Linked DNA regions of Prosthecobacter dejongeii. The protein of the gene in region 2 interacts with the protein of the main gene of each other region in a pairwise test. Links are inferred from orthologs where the notes say so. Each region holds a gene or a part of one and is shown on either strand. Other genes may lie near its edges.

Region 1 (6,584 bases), on a different replicon or contig from region 2:
CCATCTGCCCCGCTGTTCTCAGTGGTGGAGAGTGTGAGCATCCGCGGGACGGCCTCGGGCCTCAGCCTTGTGACGTATGCGGAACTGACGCTGGACCCCTTCACCGTGGCGGAGATCCTGCGCATGGGGGCCACCACTGGCAATGCCCGCTGGAAGGTGCTGCAGCGTCGCCTGGACCGCACCATGGAGGTGACGCCGGATGGGGGTGTGGTGCTGACTCAATTCGCCTTCCCGATCAATAACACGGTGGCCCCGATCAACCTCACCATTGATGAAGCCAATGCAGAGTTTTCCCAGACCCAGATTCGCTTTTCGCTAAAGCAGGGCAGTCGCCGCTCTGGAGAAGTGATCACGATGTATGCGCCCTTTGATACCTTTGCAGCGACCAAACTGGGCCCCTGGAAGATGGAGGATGAGCTGCCTGCGACGGTGAGTCCAAACATCGGTGCTGAGCCTCCGAGTGCTGATGACCTTCAGCCCAGCCCCATGCTGATTCGCCGCGCGAACTGAGTCCTGGCCCAGAGAGAAAATCACCCGCCCCGCGTGCAGCCTGCTGTGCGCGGGGCCTCATGTTTCAAGGGCAGAAAGGTAGCCCTAGGTAGCCCTAGGAGTACTTCACGTCCTTGCGTGGCTCCATCTCAAAGGCAGTGGCCTCTTGCTCGGCCACATTGGGCTTCAGCACGTCTTCGCGGAATTTGATGTAGTGGGGATCATCCTGGCAGATGGCCAGTTTATCCATGCTCTCCACTTCCAGGTAAACGAACCAGGGGTAGGGGTCGTTGGGGTTCACGCGCTTGCCGGTTTTCACCGTCAGCACCTCTGGCACGCGCAGCAGGGCCATGCGGGCGCGGGACATCATGTCCTCCAGCTTTTCTTCGGTCACCTCAGGGCGCAGCTTGTAGAGGCTGAGGTAGGCGATCATCCGGGGCAGAAATCAGTTTTTCCAATCCAGCGCCCCTTTGCGCCAGGCATAAAGGAAAGCCACGCCGAGGATGCTGATGAAACCGAGGGCGGCCCAGGCGATGCCCAGGCCAAAGACGGAGAGGTAGTCGCGATAAATGATGGCCCCGGGGTAGAGGAAAACCACCTCGATATCGAACAGGACGAAGAGCATCGCCACGATGTAGAACTTCACGCTGAAGCGGGGCTGGCCTTCCGTGAGGGGCAGCATGCCGCACTCATAGGCGCTGTCCTTCATCGTGTTGCGCTTGGCAGACTTGCCCAGCAGCACAGAAATCAGCAGCGTGACGCCAGCAAAACCGCCAGCGAGGACGACTTGCAGAAGGACGGGGAGATAGTTCTCGATCATGACAAAGGGGAAAGGGGCGCGGAGTATTAACCGACCCTAGGGCCAGCGTCAAGGCGACGAAACGAGGCCTTCTGGACTGAAATGGCCCAGGATGGTTTTCTCTCCAAGACTCTCCTAGCGTTCCTCCTCGTTAGCCGCTAGGATGGATCATGTTCATCCAGCGCCTAGAGCGCGACCTCGCCATCTGCTCGGCCACCCAGATCACTCCATTTTTGGCGAAGGAGCCGGGCCGTTGGCATGTGGTCAGCATCCGCGAGCCCATCCAGGCCGAGGCCGACCTGACTCAGGCGTGCAGCAGCCATCCCATGGTGTTTGAGGATGTGCTGACCCTGCAGGGAAATCATGGCCAGGGGCCCACGGCGGCGCATTTGGAGGCTATTTTACGTTACACGGCCGAGACGAAACGTGAACCTCTGGTGCTGCAATGCTGGGCGGGCCGCTCCCGCAGCGCGGCCGTGGCGCTGGTGATCATCATCAAAGACCTGTGGGAACAGGAACTGGACGGTGCGGAACTGGTGAAGGAAGCGGTGGACATCCTGCTCACCCTCCGCCCCCAGGCCCTGCCGAATGCCCTCGTCCTGCGCCTGGGCCTGGAGCAATTTTTACCCGACCCCCTGGGCGAGACCCTCAGCAAGGCAATCATGCGCGAACCACGCATCCGGAAGAATTTCGGGTGAGGGGGGATTTGTGGCGATCAACTCATGGGTTTGCTCTTGATAGGAGCGCCGGATTTCCGCAGCATTGAGGATGTGCTTGTTCAATAGTGAGTCACCAGACAAGCCATGACGGGAATCAGAAGGGAAAACACGAAGGCCAGAAGGCACGAGGCGACGCCATAAATCACCCCCATGGTTCCAGCGATCTTCCTCCATTCCCGGTGTTTTTTGAAACGGTAGGAAGGTGACAAAACATAGTGCCAGCCTGCGGCTGTCAGTCTGATCAATCCAATGAGGCTGGCGTCGCCGCCGGAGGTGATGCGAATCATGATGCGCAGAGGTTTTCTGTTTTCATGAAAAGAGATCCGGGCCCACATTGCCCCGCAGCACGCCTTTGGGCCGGAAGGGCAGCGTGGCGATTGAAATGATCAGCCCTGTGACAAGGCCCACCGGGAAGATCACTGGGGCATAACCCCAAAGGAATATGAAAGGAAAAAGAAAGTATGGGATCACGAACAGCAGGGCGCCGATGATGGGGCTAGTGATTCCCAAGGCAGGTAGAACCAGCCAGTGAAGGTCGCGGCAAATACGATAGAGATACACCCAGGTGACGATTGAGATGACGGATGACCAGATCCACCAAAGGACTGACCGCCATTCCCACTCAAAGTTGGTCCAGTGTATGGTTTTTGGGTCGTATTTTCCCATCAGCCAGTAACCCACCCAGGCCATCAAGATGGCGATCACCGAGACTATGAGATACTCAAAGATGGTCTTCATCGTGGATTGAATAGGAGCGGGCATGGGTCATAGAATCCCCCAGCGATAGCCGATGAGCGCGGTATGCACAGCGACGAGGAGCATGGGGACCAGCAGCCATTTGAACGAAAGCTCTTCACGGACAAAATAGATCGTGAAGGCGATGCAAAGGAGATACACGAGGAGGCCAGTGGCTGAAACCAGGCTGACGAAGGCGACGGGGATGAGATCCAAGGTTGCAGTAGAACGGCAAGGAGCATGTCAGGCTCGCCCTCAAGAATGGCCTGGGGAATGGCGGGGATCAGCATCGCCCGCCAGCAGGCTCCATAACAACAGACCAAGCGCCCTAAAACAGTTTGGGCAGCCGATAGAATCACTTCCGTCGGGCTGCCCAAAAGGTTCATCGTTGATTCGATGGGTTAAACGTGGATCGGGTGGCCCTTGGCCACTTCGGTCGCTTCTTTCACCATTTCGCTCAGGGTGGGGTGGGCGTGGATGGTGGCTTCGATTTCGTCCCAGGTGGCTTCCAGGTTCATGGCCAGGCCGATCTCGGCGATCATCTCGGTGCTTTCGCTGCCGACGATGTGCGCGCCGATGATTTCGCCGTGAGGCTCACCGTAGAGGATTTTGACAAAGCCTTCGGACTCAGCGGCGGCGAGGGCCTTGCCACTGGCGACGTAGGGGAACTTGCCCACCTTGAACTTGAGGCCTTTTTCCTTGGCCGCGCGCTCGGTGAGGCCGATGCTGGCCACCTGCGGGTTGCAGTAGGTGCAGCCTGGGAAGACGGTGACTTTCTTCGGTTTGTGCTTGGCGAAGAGGCCTTCCACGCACTGCACGGCCTCATAGCTGGCCACGTGGGCGAGCCACGGTGGCCCGATGATGTCGCCTGCGGCGTAGATGCCTTTGACGCTGGTTTGGTAGCGGTCGTCCGTCTGCAGCCAGCCGCGGTCGGTCAGCTTCAGCTCGATGCCGCCTGGCAGCACGGGCTTCACGCCGATGGCGACAAGGCAGACATCGGCCTCCAGGGTCTCATTGGCGGCGCCTTCGACGGTGATCTTCACGCCCTTGCCGTCTTCGGAGGTGCCGGTGACTTTCGTGTTGGTGAGGATGCGGATGCCGGATTTGGCCAGGCTCTTTTCCACCACTTTGGAGACTTCGGTGTCTTCCACGGGAAGCACGTCAGGCAGCATTTCCACCACGGTGACTTTGGTGCCGTAGGCGTTGAAGAAGTAAGCGAACTCGATGCCGATGGCGCCTGCGCCGATGATGACGATGCTCTTCGGCTGGGTGGCCAGAGTCATGGCTTCCTTGCTGCCGATGACGGTGGTGCCATTGAAGGGGAAGCCGGGCATGTCGCGGGTCTTGGCCCCGGTGGCGATGAGGATGTTGGCGGCCTCGTGGGTGGTCTTGCTGCCATCGGCGGCGGTGACTTCCACCTTGCCTTCCGCTGGGATGCTGGCAGTGCCTTTGAGGTAGTCCACCTTGTTCTTTTTGAAGAGGAACTCGATGCCCTTGTTCAGCTTGTCAGACACTCCACGGCTGCGGCCGATGACCTTGGACCAGTCATACTCCACGCTGCCGATCTTCAGGCCGAACTCTTCGGCACGATGGGTGAGGGTGTGATACAGCTCGGCGTTTTTCAGCAGAGCTTTGGTGGGGATACAGCCCCAGTTCAGGCAGGTGCCCCCAGCGCGGTCATTTTCCACACAGGCCACTTTTTTGCCGAGTTGCGCTGCGCGGATGGCTCCGACGTAGCCCGCAGGCCCGCCGCCGATGACGATGAGGTCGTAGTTCATGTGTGAGAGAGAGGGAGAGTGGTGATACGCGCAGAAAAGCGCAGGGGGTGGGTGAGTTCAACAAGAGACTGCCCCCGCGCCGGGGGAAAGAGGGGGATTCTCTGGCGGAAAGGCGGGGCGGGTGGGCCATGGGGCTGCGGGATTCCGCCACAGGCTGCAAGGAAAAGACGGGTGGGGGCGATCTTTCCTGCACCCATGAAATGGCTCCTCCCGGTCCTGCTGCTCGTCGTCACCGCCTTCATCGTAGCCCAGGCTCCGGTGCCTGCCCCAGCCTGGAAGGTGGGGGTGGCCTCGGTCAAAATCACCCCAGAAACCCTCATGTGGATGGCGGGCTATGCCGGACGGACGAAACCTGCGGAAGGGGTGGAGCTGGACCTTTTTGCCAAGGCGCTGGTGATAGAAGATGGCCAGGGCGGCAAATTTGCCCTCATCACGATGGATCTCATCGGCGTGCCGCGAAATGTGCGCCTGTTTGTGGCGGCGGAGGTGGAAAAGCAGTACGGCATCTCCCCGGCGCGCCTGGCCATCAATGCCAGCCACACGCACAGCGGCCCGGAACTGCGGACGACGAGCACGCACGGGACAGATGACCCGGCGCAGCGGGAAAAGGAGGCGGCGGCCTACACGGCGCAGTTGCAGGACCGACTGGTGGCCCTGGTGGGGGAGGCGCTGAAAAAAGCGGTGCCGGCCACGTTGCACTTCAGCCAGGCCCAATGCGGCTTTGCCATGAACCGCCGCATGCCCAATGCCCAAGGAGGCTACGATAACTTTCCGAATCCGGATGGTCCCGTGGATCACTCGGTGCCTGTGCTGAAGGCAGCGGATGCGCAGGGGAAGGATCTCGCCTACGTTTTTGGTTATGCCTGCCACTGCACCACCCTGGGTCACCAGAAATTCAGCGGCGACTACGCGGGCTACGCCCAGCAGGCGCTGGAGCAGGCCCACCCCGGTGTGACGGCCCTGTTTATGAACGGCTGCAGTGGGGACCAAAATCCCTACCCGCGCCGGACGATGGAGCTGGCGCAGACGCATGGCCGCACCCTGGCCATGGCGGTGGAGACGGCGCTGACCACCCGCATGAAACCCCTGACGGGCGACATCCGCGCTGCTTACCGGGAGATCCCCCTGGCCTATGACACCCTGCCAGACCGGGAGCAGTTGCAGGAGAAGATGCAGTCCAAAACCCGTCTGGATGCCGACCACGCGAAGCGCGTGCTGGCCCGCCTGGAGGCCGATGGCAGCCTGCCGCAGACCTACCCGTACCCTGTGCAGGTGCTGCGCCTGGGGCCGGACCTCACCTGGGTGACGCTGGGAGGAGAAGTGGTGGTGGACTACTCCCTGCGGCTGAAAAAGGAGCTCAAGGACCCCATCGTCTGGGTCAGTGCCTACACCAATGATGTGCCCACTTACATCCCCAGTTTGCGCGTGTGGAAAGAGGGCGGCTATGAAGGCGGTGACGCCATGAAATGGGGCACCCACCCCACCCGCTGGAGTCCGGCAGTGGAGGACCACATTCTTTCCACGGTGAAGGAGCTGCGCCGAGAAATGGAGTAACAGAGGCGCGAAAACAGCGTTTCAGGCAAAGAATGGTTCTTTGTGCCACTCCGCCCCCGAAAGGCAGGAGGTGACATGGGCTCCTTTATCGGTTAGATTACCTATTCTCATGCGTCGCCACATCCTGCCCCTTCTGGTGCTCCTGCTTTTGCTGGCAGGTGTGGCCTGCATGGTGTGGCTAAAGCCCGGCCCGGCAAAGGTAAACATGGCCACAAACACTGTTAGCGCCGAGGCACCCGTGGCGGAACAGGTGGCTGAGGTTCAGCCAAGGCCTGTTTCTGCGGCACCAGTTCCGCTTTCATCCCCCCCGCTAGATCCCGCCCGGTTCCGCCGTGCTTACCTGATTTCTCTGGATGGGGCCAAACTGGGCCTGGAGAATGCCGAGGACATTGAGGGGGACTTTGCCTCCCCGCGCCGCCGCCAGGAAGAGTGGACTGGGATGCTGCGCTGCCGCCTGATCTCTGCTGACGGCAAGGTCCTGGCCGAGGAACTGCTGCCCGCGCCAGACCA
Region 2 (7,823 bases):
GTAGATTCCCGCGTTACATCATCATTCGTCGGTCCTAATCCGCCCGAGACTAAAACGACATCGGCCCTCGAAGCCGCCTCTTCGATCGCCTCTCGAACAGCCCCACCGTCAGGAACAATGGTCTGACGAGCGACTTCGATACCCAAAGCCGCCATTCGTTGGCCTATCCAAGCCGCATTGGTATTGATGGTGTCACCGAGGCAGAGTTCGGTACCGGTATTGACGAGTTCTAGGCGCATGGTGGCAGCAGATAGAGGCAGGAAAGCGTGACATCAAGAGGCAGCAGAAGGCTGGTCATTTCATCATGCATTTGCATCTTCGAATGATCTTCAAGCCCAGTTGCATGAAGATTCCTCGAATTACGTCCTTTACAAAGTTGCAAGCGTAGCAAAAGGGCTCATTCTGCCTGACCTCCAACGCCATGACTGCCACCGTGCCCTTCCGGGCAAATTCTGACCTTCTCGACGCTCAATACACAGACTGGAAAAAAGATCCACGTTCCGTGGATGCCACCTGGGCTTCTTTCTTCGAGGGCTTTGAGCTCGGCCTCGCTGAACTGACTAAACGCCAAGCGAAGACAGACAAAGCCGGATCAAGCTGCGGGGAGGCCCTTTCTGAGAAGACCCTGAGCTTCCGCATGCGCGTAACCAACGCCCTACTCGCCTTCCGCTCTCTAGGCCATGTAGCAGCTCACGTAGATCCGCTCTCCGCTTCCGCGCCTGATGCTCCATCGCTTTCAGTCGAAGGCCTTGGCTTTAGCCATGACGAACTGAATGAAGAGGTACAAACTCATATGTTCAGGAATGGCCAGCCGATGAAACTGCAGGCCATGCTTGAGGAACTGCGCCGCATATATTGTGGCACAGCAGGATATGAGTTCATGCACATCCATACTCCAGAAATCCAAAACTGGCTGCTGGAGCGCATTGAAAATAGGCCTTTCGAGCCCGCCCCTGCGGCTGAAGAACAGGTGGACGCCCTTCGTTGGTTGCTTGAAGCAGAGACTTTTGAGCGTTTCCTTCACCGCCGTTATGTTGGTCAAAAGCGCTTCTCCGTCGAAGGCGGGGAATCTCTCTTGGTAGCCCTAGAAACCGTGCTAGAAAATCTGCCCCGCCTAGGCGGCAAAGAGATCGTCATGGGCATGGCTCACCGTGGTCGCCTCAGTGTCCTAGCCAATTTCCTGCGCAAGCCGCTGGAGACACTGTTTTACGAATTCACGGAAAACTATGTGCCTAACATGGTCGCAGGTGATGGCGATGTGAAATATCACTTGGGCTTTGAAACCATTCGCAAGACCCGCGATGGCCATGAAGTCGCCGTGATGCTGGCACCGAACCCGAGCCACCTTGAGGCGGTGGATCCTGTCGTCGAAGGCATGGCCCGCGCACGCCAGCGTTTCCTCGGAGATACCGCTGACCGCAAACAAGTGATCCCCATCCTCGTCCATGGAGACGCTGCATTCGCAGGCCAAGGCATCGTTACGGAAGTGCTGAATCTTTCCCAACTTCCTGGCTACCGCACCGGAGGAACGATTCATTTGGTCGTAAATAACCAGATCGGCTTTACGACGCTTCCGGCAGATGCCCGCTCGACGAAGTATTGTACCGATGTGGCTAAGATGGTGGATGCCCCCATCATTCATGTGAATGGTGATTGCCCGCTGGAAGTGGCCCATGCAGCGAAACTGGCCATCGAGTTCCGCCAAAAATTCGCCCGCGACATCGTGATTGATATTGTTTGTTATCGTCGCTACGGCCACAACGAAACGGACGAGCCTGCTTTTACTCAGCCCAACATGGCGCGCTCCATCGCCGCCCATGCTTCGACTGCGGCTATCTACAAAGGCGTGCTAGCTCAGAAAGGTGTCTTGGATGAAGCCGGCGCTGCGGCTTTGCAAAAAGAGCTTGAAGACGAACTGGAGGAAGGCGTCAAAACCCTGGCGGAACGCGAAGCCAAAATGGGGGATAATCCCTATGAAGGCTCAACCGCAGAGCCTCAGCCTCCGTTTAACTTCGACCCAGTGCTGACAGGCGTTGCTGAGCCTGAACTGAAAGCTCTGGGGGAGAAGTTGCTTCAAACTCCCGAAACCTTCCGCCTCCACCCGACCATTTCTAAGCGGTTCCTAGCGGCCCGCAAAAAAGCTGTGGAATCAGGTGAAGGCTTTGATTGGGCATATGCCGAATCTCTTGCCTTCGGTTCTCTTTTGACCGAAGGCCTCGGAGTCCGCCTTTCTGGCCAGGATGTGCGTCGTGGAACCTTCAGCCAGCGCCATTGCGTGTTTTATGATACGGAGACCCGCGAACGTCACATCCCGTTGAACAATCTGTCGGAAGACCAGGGCCGATTCTGTGTCTATAACAGTCTTCTTTCAGAAGCCGCTGTGCTGGGCTTTGACTATGGTTATACCTTACTAGCACCCAATGTTCTCATCTGCTGGGAAGCTCAGTTTGGAGACTTCGTCAACGGCGCCCAGGTGATCATTGACCAGTTCATCGCCAGTGCAGAAAGCAAATGGCAACGTCCTAGTCAGCTCACCATGCTGCTGCCCCACGGCTATGAAGGCCAAGGCCCTGAGCACTCCAGCGCCCGTCTGGAGCGCTTTCTCCAGCTTTCTGCTGGCCGTAATTGGCAGGTGTGTAACTTCACCACTCCGGCCCAATATTTCCACGCCCTTCGCCGTCAAATGAAGCGCGGTTTCCGCAAACCGCTCATTGTGATGACACCAAAGAGCCTGCTTCGTCATCCGAAGTGCGTCTCGAAGATTAGCGACATGTCTGAAGGCACCTCTTTCAAAGAGATCTTGGACGACGAACATCTGCTGGGACCTGCGGAACGTGTTACTCGTCTCATCCTTTGCACGGGCAAGGTTTATTATGACCTTTTAGAATTCCGCGAGCAGAACAAAATCAAAAATGCGGCGATTATTCGTGTGGAGCAGCTTTATCCTCTCCACGAAGACCTGCTCAAAGAAATCGTCGCCCGTTATCCTCGTGCTCAGAAGAAGTGGGTCTGGTGCCAGGAAGAGCCTCGCAACATGGGTGCCTTCAGTTACATCCGTAACCGCCTCTCCGATATTTCCGGCCACCGCGTGCGCTACGCGGGCCGCGAGCGCAGTTCCAGTCCTGCAGCAGGCTCCAAGGCCATCCACGTGCTGGAGCAGGAGAAACTCGTTGAAGACGCCTTCTCTGTTTAAACCACGCGGCCCACGCATCTGAACTGACACCTTTCCTTAGCCATGCCTGACATCAAAATCCCCGCACTCGGCGAATCTGTCGCCGGAGGTCAAATCGCCAAATGGCACTTCAACAATGGCGATGCCGTCAAAGTTGGCGACATCCTTCTGACCCTGGAAACCGATAAAGTGGCTGCAGAGGTCACTGCCGAATTTTCAGGCATTCTCACCATCGGCAGCCAGGCAGGGCAAGATGTGGAAGTGGGAGCCGTCGTGGGTAGCATCGCAGAAGGTGCCGCCGCACCTGCTGCCGCAGCCGAAGCCCCTAAACCCGCCCCTCCAGTGGCACAGGTTGAAGACGCCAAACCAGCAGCACCTGCTCCTGAAGCCAAGCCTACCCCTGCGCCCAAAGCAGAGGCCGCCCCTACGCCTAAACCTGCCCCTGCTCCTGCCGCAGCCAAACAGGAAGGTCGGACCACGCGTAAAAAGATGACGCCTCTGCGCAAAAAGATCGCTGACCAACTCGTCAGCGCTCAGCAGACAGCGGCCATCCTCACCACCTTTAACGAGTGTGACATGACCAACATCATGGCCATGCGCTCTAAGTTACAGGATAGCTTTGTGAAAACCCACGGGGTGAAGCTGGGCTTTATGTCCTTCTTTGTCAAAGCAGTCGTTGAAGCCCTCAAGGCCGTGCCAGCGATCAATGTCCGTGTCGAAGGAGATGAAATCATCCAGAATCATTTCTATGACATCGGCGTCGCTGTAGGCACTGAAAAAGGCCTCATCGTCCCAGTTCTTCGTGACACAGATCAAAAGTCTTTTGCAGACATTGAGAAAGACATCCTGGGTTATGCAGCCAAGGCCAAAGAGGGTAAAATCTCCATTCCAGACCTTAGCGGCGGCGTGTTTACCATCTCCAATGGTGGCGTTTACGGTTCCCTGCTCAGCACGCCGATTATCAATCCTCCTCAGAGTGCTATTTTAGGCATGCACACCATCCAGCAGCGCCCGATTGCGGTGGATGGCCAGGTGGTGATCCGTCCGATGATGTATCTAGCCCTCAGCTATGACCACCGTGTGGTCGATGGCAAAGAAGCTGTGACCTTCCTGATCCGTATCAAAGACTGCATTGAGAATCCGGCCCGGATGCTCGTCGGTGCATGAAATGACACGAACTTTTCTGTTCGTTGAACGCAGATTGGTGTTAGGTTCTCTATAGCAGAGAGTAATTCTCTGCATACCCAAGGGCCTGCACCTATTCATGTCCTCTCTCCCCCCCATTCCCCCGCCTAATCCGCGCAGTCCTTTTGTGTGGCTGCGCAATAAGTTCTTGGCGGGAGTCGCCGTGGCTTTGCCACTGCTGATCACGTTCTGGATTCTCCAGAGCGCATATCACTTGCTGCACGGGTGGAGCGTGCCTGTGGTGGATTTCATTGCTCGTTTTATCAATGAATTGACGGGACGGATCATCGTAGATCCCAGCTCGCCCACTTACCAGCATGTGCTGACGTTCGTGGGTTTCTTGATTCCCCTGATGGTGTTTTTGGCTTTAGGCGCCATGGCAACCAACGTGCTGGGGGTACGGGTGGTTATGGCCATGGATAAGCTGCTGCTCAGTGTGCCCATCGTCTCTTTCATCTACAAATCTTTGAAGCAGGTGATTGATGGTTTTAAAGGACTGGGTGGAAGGCAAAATTTCAAACGTGTTGTCTATGTGGACTACCCTTCTGGCGATATGAAGATGCTGGGCTTTGTCACTGGGCAATATCTCGATCCTCAGCAAAACAAGGTTCTCGCGGCTGTATTCATCCCTGGAGCACTGAGCCCGATGACAGGGTTACTTCTGGTCGTACCGATTGAGCAAGTAACAGATGCACCTCTGACGGTTGAGGATGCCATGAAGCTCATCTTTTCAGGGGGACTTATCGTCCCATCCAGTTTGGCGGCACCCGCATCGAAGCCTGACATCAGCCCAGCCCCTCTGCCTGTGGCAGAAGAAGCACATGAACCGGAGTCCGAACCTGATCTGCCCGTGGGCCTACCTCGTGCTGAAGATTTTGATTCAGGAGATCCAGATATTTTGAGTGACAGTGAAGTGGAAGCCGCCGAACTCGCAGGGACTCATTCCCCAGGTCGGCGCATCCTCAGCGCCCTTTCATGGCGTAAAAAATAACATGGAGTTCATCACTCCTGAGTGTTTTGTTGCGATCCGACGACACAGAAGCAGAAAAAACACCCTTACCCACACGGTTTTTTTCTGCTTCACAGATTCCGAAAAAACTTTGCTTTCCCGCTTTTGACCTTTGAATCCCTGAGAACAAGCCCAGACTTGAGAAAAAGCTGCGGCCACGTCTTGCACTCCCCGCATTGTCTGCCAAGGATGAGTGCTCCCAACACATGAGCGACCCCATCCGACACGAGTGCGGCATTGCCGTAGTCCGGCTGAAAAAACCCTTGGCCTATTACCAGGACAAGTATGGCACTGCCCTCTATGGACTGGAGCGCCTATTTGGCCTCATGGCCAAACAGCGCAATCGTGGCCAAGACGGCATCGGCATTGGCTGCTGCAAGCTGGATATGCCCCCAGGAGCGCCTTACATGTTTCGCGTCCGCTCCACCAAGTCCGCAGAGGCGATCGGAGAAGTCCTCGCAGATGAGATGAAGGAATTTGGCCGAATCGCCCGCAGGGTGAATGCTGAGCGCAAAGAGCGCCGCGATGAATCTGGCCTGGAATATACGAAGTTTGAAGACGATCCCGAGGCGATCAAACGTGAGTTTGAACTGGCTGGGGAAGTGAACATGGGACATCTCCGTTATGGCACCAGCGGTGCTTTCGGAAAAGGGAGCTTACACCCCTACATCCGCCGCAGCACCTGGCCCACTCGGAGCCTCATGGTGATGGGTAATTTCAATCTCACAAACTCGGGTGAGCTGAATAAAATCATGATGAAACGGGGCCAGCACCCTGTCTTCGATACCGATACCCAAACGGTGCTCGAAGAGATCGGCTTTCAGCTCGATGAAGCCCACACTGATCTCTATCACACAATGAGAGATTCCGGCGTTCCGCTGGAAGATATCACCCGTCACATCAGCGAGCAACTCGATGTGGCCCACATCATTCGTAAATCGGCCGAACTCTGGGATGGCGGCTACACCATTGCCGGCACCATTGGCAACGGGGATTTCTTCATCATGAGGGACCCCCTCGGCATTCGCCCATGCCACATGTATGAAGATGATGAGGTCGTTGCTTTTGCTTCGGAGCGCGTCGCCCTCATGACCGTGTTTGAAGTCGATGAAAACGACGTTCAGGAGCTGGCCCCAGGTCACGTTTGCGTCATCAAATCTTCTGGAGCCATCACCACCACCGCCTTTGCCCCGCAAGCTGAGCCTTTGCGACCTTGTTCTTTCGAGCGCATTTACTTCTCTCGAAGCAACGACTCGGTCATCTATCGCCAGCGCAAAGCACTGGGCGAGCAGATGGTTCCACAGCTTATCGAAGCCATCGGAAACGATTGGGAACATACCGTCACCAGCTTCATCCCAAACACCGCAGAAACAGCCTATCATGGCTTTCTGGATGGCTTGCGTTATCGGCGTCGCCAAGAAGTGAAGGATGCCATCGTCGAGATGGTACACAGTGGTACCTTTGACGAAAACAAACTGGATGATCTCGTCCTGCGTAACTGGCCCCGCTCGGAAAAGATCGCGCACAAAGACATCAAGATGCGCACCTTCATCGCCCAAGAAAGTGGCCGTGATCAGCTTGTCTCCAGTGTTTATGATATCACTTACGGAGTTGTGACCCCGAATGACAATCTGGTGGTCATTGATGATTCGATCGTCCGTGGAACCACGCTCAAAAAGAGCCTGCTACGCATCCTGGCCCGCACCAATCCGCGCCGCATCATCGTGTGCTCCACCGCGCCGCAGATCCGCTACCCTGACTGCTATGGCATTGACATGTCTGAACTGGGCAAATTCATCGCCTTCCAGGCCGCTATTGCGCTTCTGGATGAACATGGCTTGCGCCATGTGGTGAAGGAAACTTACGATGCCTGCAAAGCCGAAGTAAATAAGCCTAAATCTGAAATGCGTAATGCGGTCAAAGCCATCTACGCTCCTTTCAGCGATGCGCAGATCTCCGCCAAAGTGAGCCAGTTAGTCTATCCCCAGCACACCGCGTGGCAGGGTGACATTCACGTGATTTTCCAATCCATTGACGGACTTCACAAGGCGCTCGGACCTGATTATGGCGACTGGTATTTCAGTGGTGACTACCCGACCCCGGGCGGCTTCTACACTGTGAATCGTGCCTTCATGAATTTCTTTGAAGGCAAGGGTGGGCGCAGCTACGACACACTTCTCTAAAAAACGCAGAAGAAATGAGTGACCTGTTTTTTCAAAAACTGGTCACTGCGCCAGCGTTGGCTCTGAGCTAGGGATTTACAAAATAGATTCCATGCTCAGCGCTGATCTCAATGATACGCTGCATATCAGGCTCTCCAGGTTGATTCATCACTTCAGCACAACGAGCAAAGAAGTTTTCAAAGCCCGAGGGAGCCGTGGTGATGAGCATCTTGGAAACAATGTTCCCTGTGTTCTTAAAGGCATGAGGTACATTCCGAGGCATGTAAACAGCGGT

What was found. Proteins that work in one complex are often made in the same cells at the same time.
Region 1: the proteins of sucB (region 2) and lpdA interact in binary tests that used the Escherichia coli proteins (3 or more experiments, as listed by UniProt). The link is inferred for Prosthecobacter dejongeii from one-to-one orthologs.

Annotation. Positions count from the first base shown.
Region 1 is NZ_JACHIF010000001.1:611,763-618,346, reverse strand. Bases 2,333-5,144 are described here. They hold lpdA (dihydrolipoyl dehydrogenase), read right to left. Parts: upstream 4,521-5,144; coding sequence 3,144-4,520; downstream 2,333-3,143. Other genes in these bases: HNQ64_RS02230 (neutral/alkaline non-lysosomal ceramidase N-terminal domain-containing protein), read left to right, coding at 4,716-5,144; HNQ64_RS02240 (hypothetical protein), read right to left, coding at 2,773-2,958; HNQ64_RS02245 (hypothetical protein), read right to left, coding at 2,333-2,769. Outside these bases: HNQ64_RS02270 (hypothetical protein), read left to right, coding at 1-510; HNQ64_RS02265 (Dabb family protein), read right to left, coding at 605-922; HNQ64_RS02260 (NADH-quinone oxidoreductase subunit A), read right to left, coding at 935-1,309; HNQ64_RS02255 (hypothetical protein), read left to right, coding at 1,459-1,986; HNQ64_RS02250 (hypothetical protein), read right to left, coding at 2,067-2,294; more of HNQ64_RS02245, read right to left, coding at 2,317-2,332; more of HNQ64_RS02230, read left to right, coding at 5,145-6,074; HNQ64_RS02225 (hypothetical protein), read left to right, coding at 6,184-6,584. UniProt on the Escherichia coli protein: Lipoamide dehydrogenase is a component of the glycine cleavage system as well as of the alpha-ketoacid dehydrogenase complexes.
Region 2 is NZ_JACHIF010000008.1:102,278-110,100, reverse strand. Bases 2,408-5,287 are described here. They hold sucB (dihydrolipoyllysine-residue succinyltransferase), read left to right. Parts: upstream 2,408-3,235; coding sequence 3,236-4,339; downstream 4,340-5,287. Other genes in these bases: HNQ64_RS17525 (DUF502 domain-containing protein), read left to right, coding at 4,437-5,287; HNQ64_RS17535 (2-oxoglutarate dehydrogenase E1 component), read left to right, coding at 2,408-3,193. In the rest of the region: HNQ64_RS17540 (competence/damage-inducible protein A), read right to left, coding at 1-239; more of HNQ64_RS17535, read left to right, coding at 422-2,407; more of HNQ64_RS17525, read left to right, coding at 5,288-5,348; HNQ64_RS17520 (amidophosphoribosyltransferase), read left to right, coding at 5,573-7,549; HNQ64_RS17515 (cupin domain-containing protein), read right to left, coding at 7,617-7,823. UniProt on the Escherichia coli protein: E2 component of the 2-oxoglutarate dehydrogenase (OGDH) complex which catalyzes the second step in the conversion of 2-oxoglutarate to succinyl-CoA and CO(2).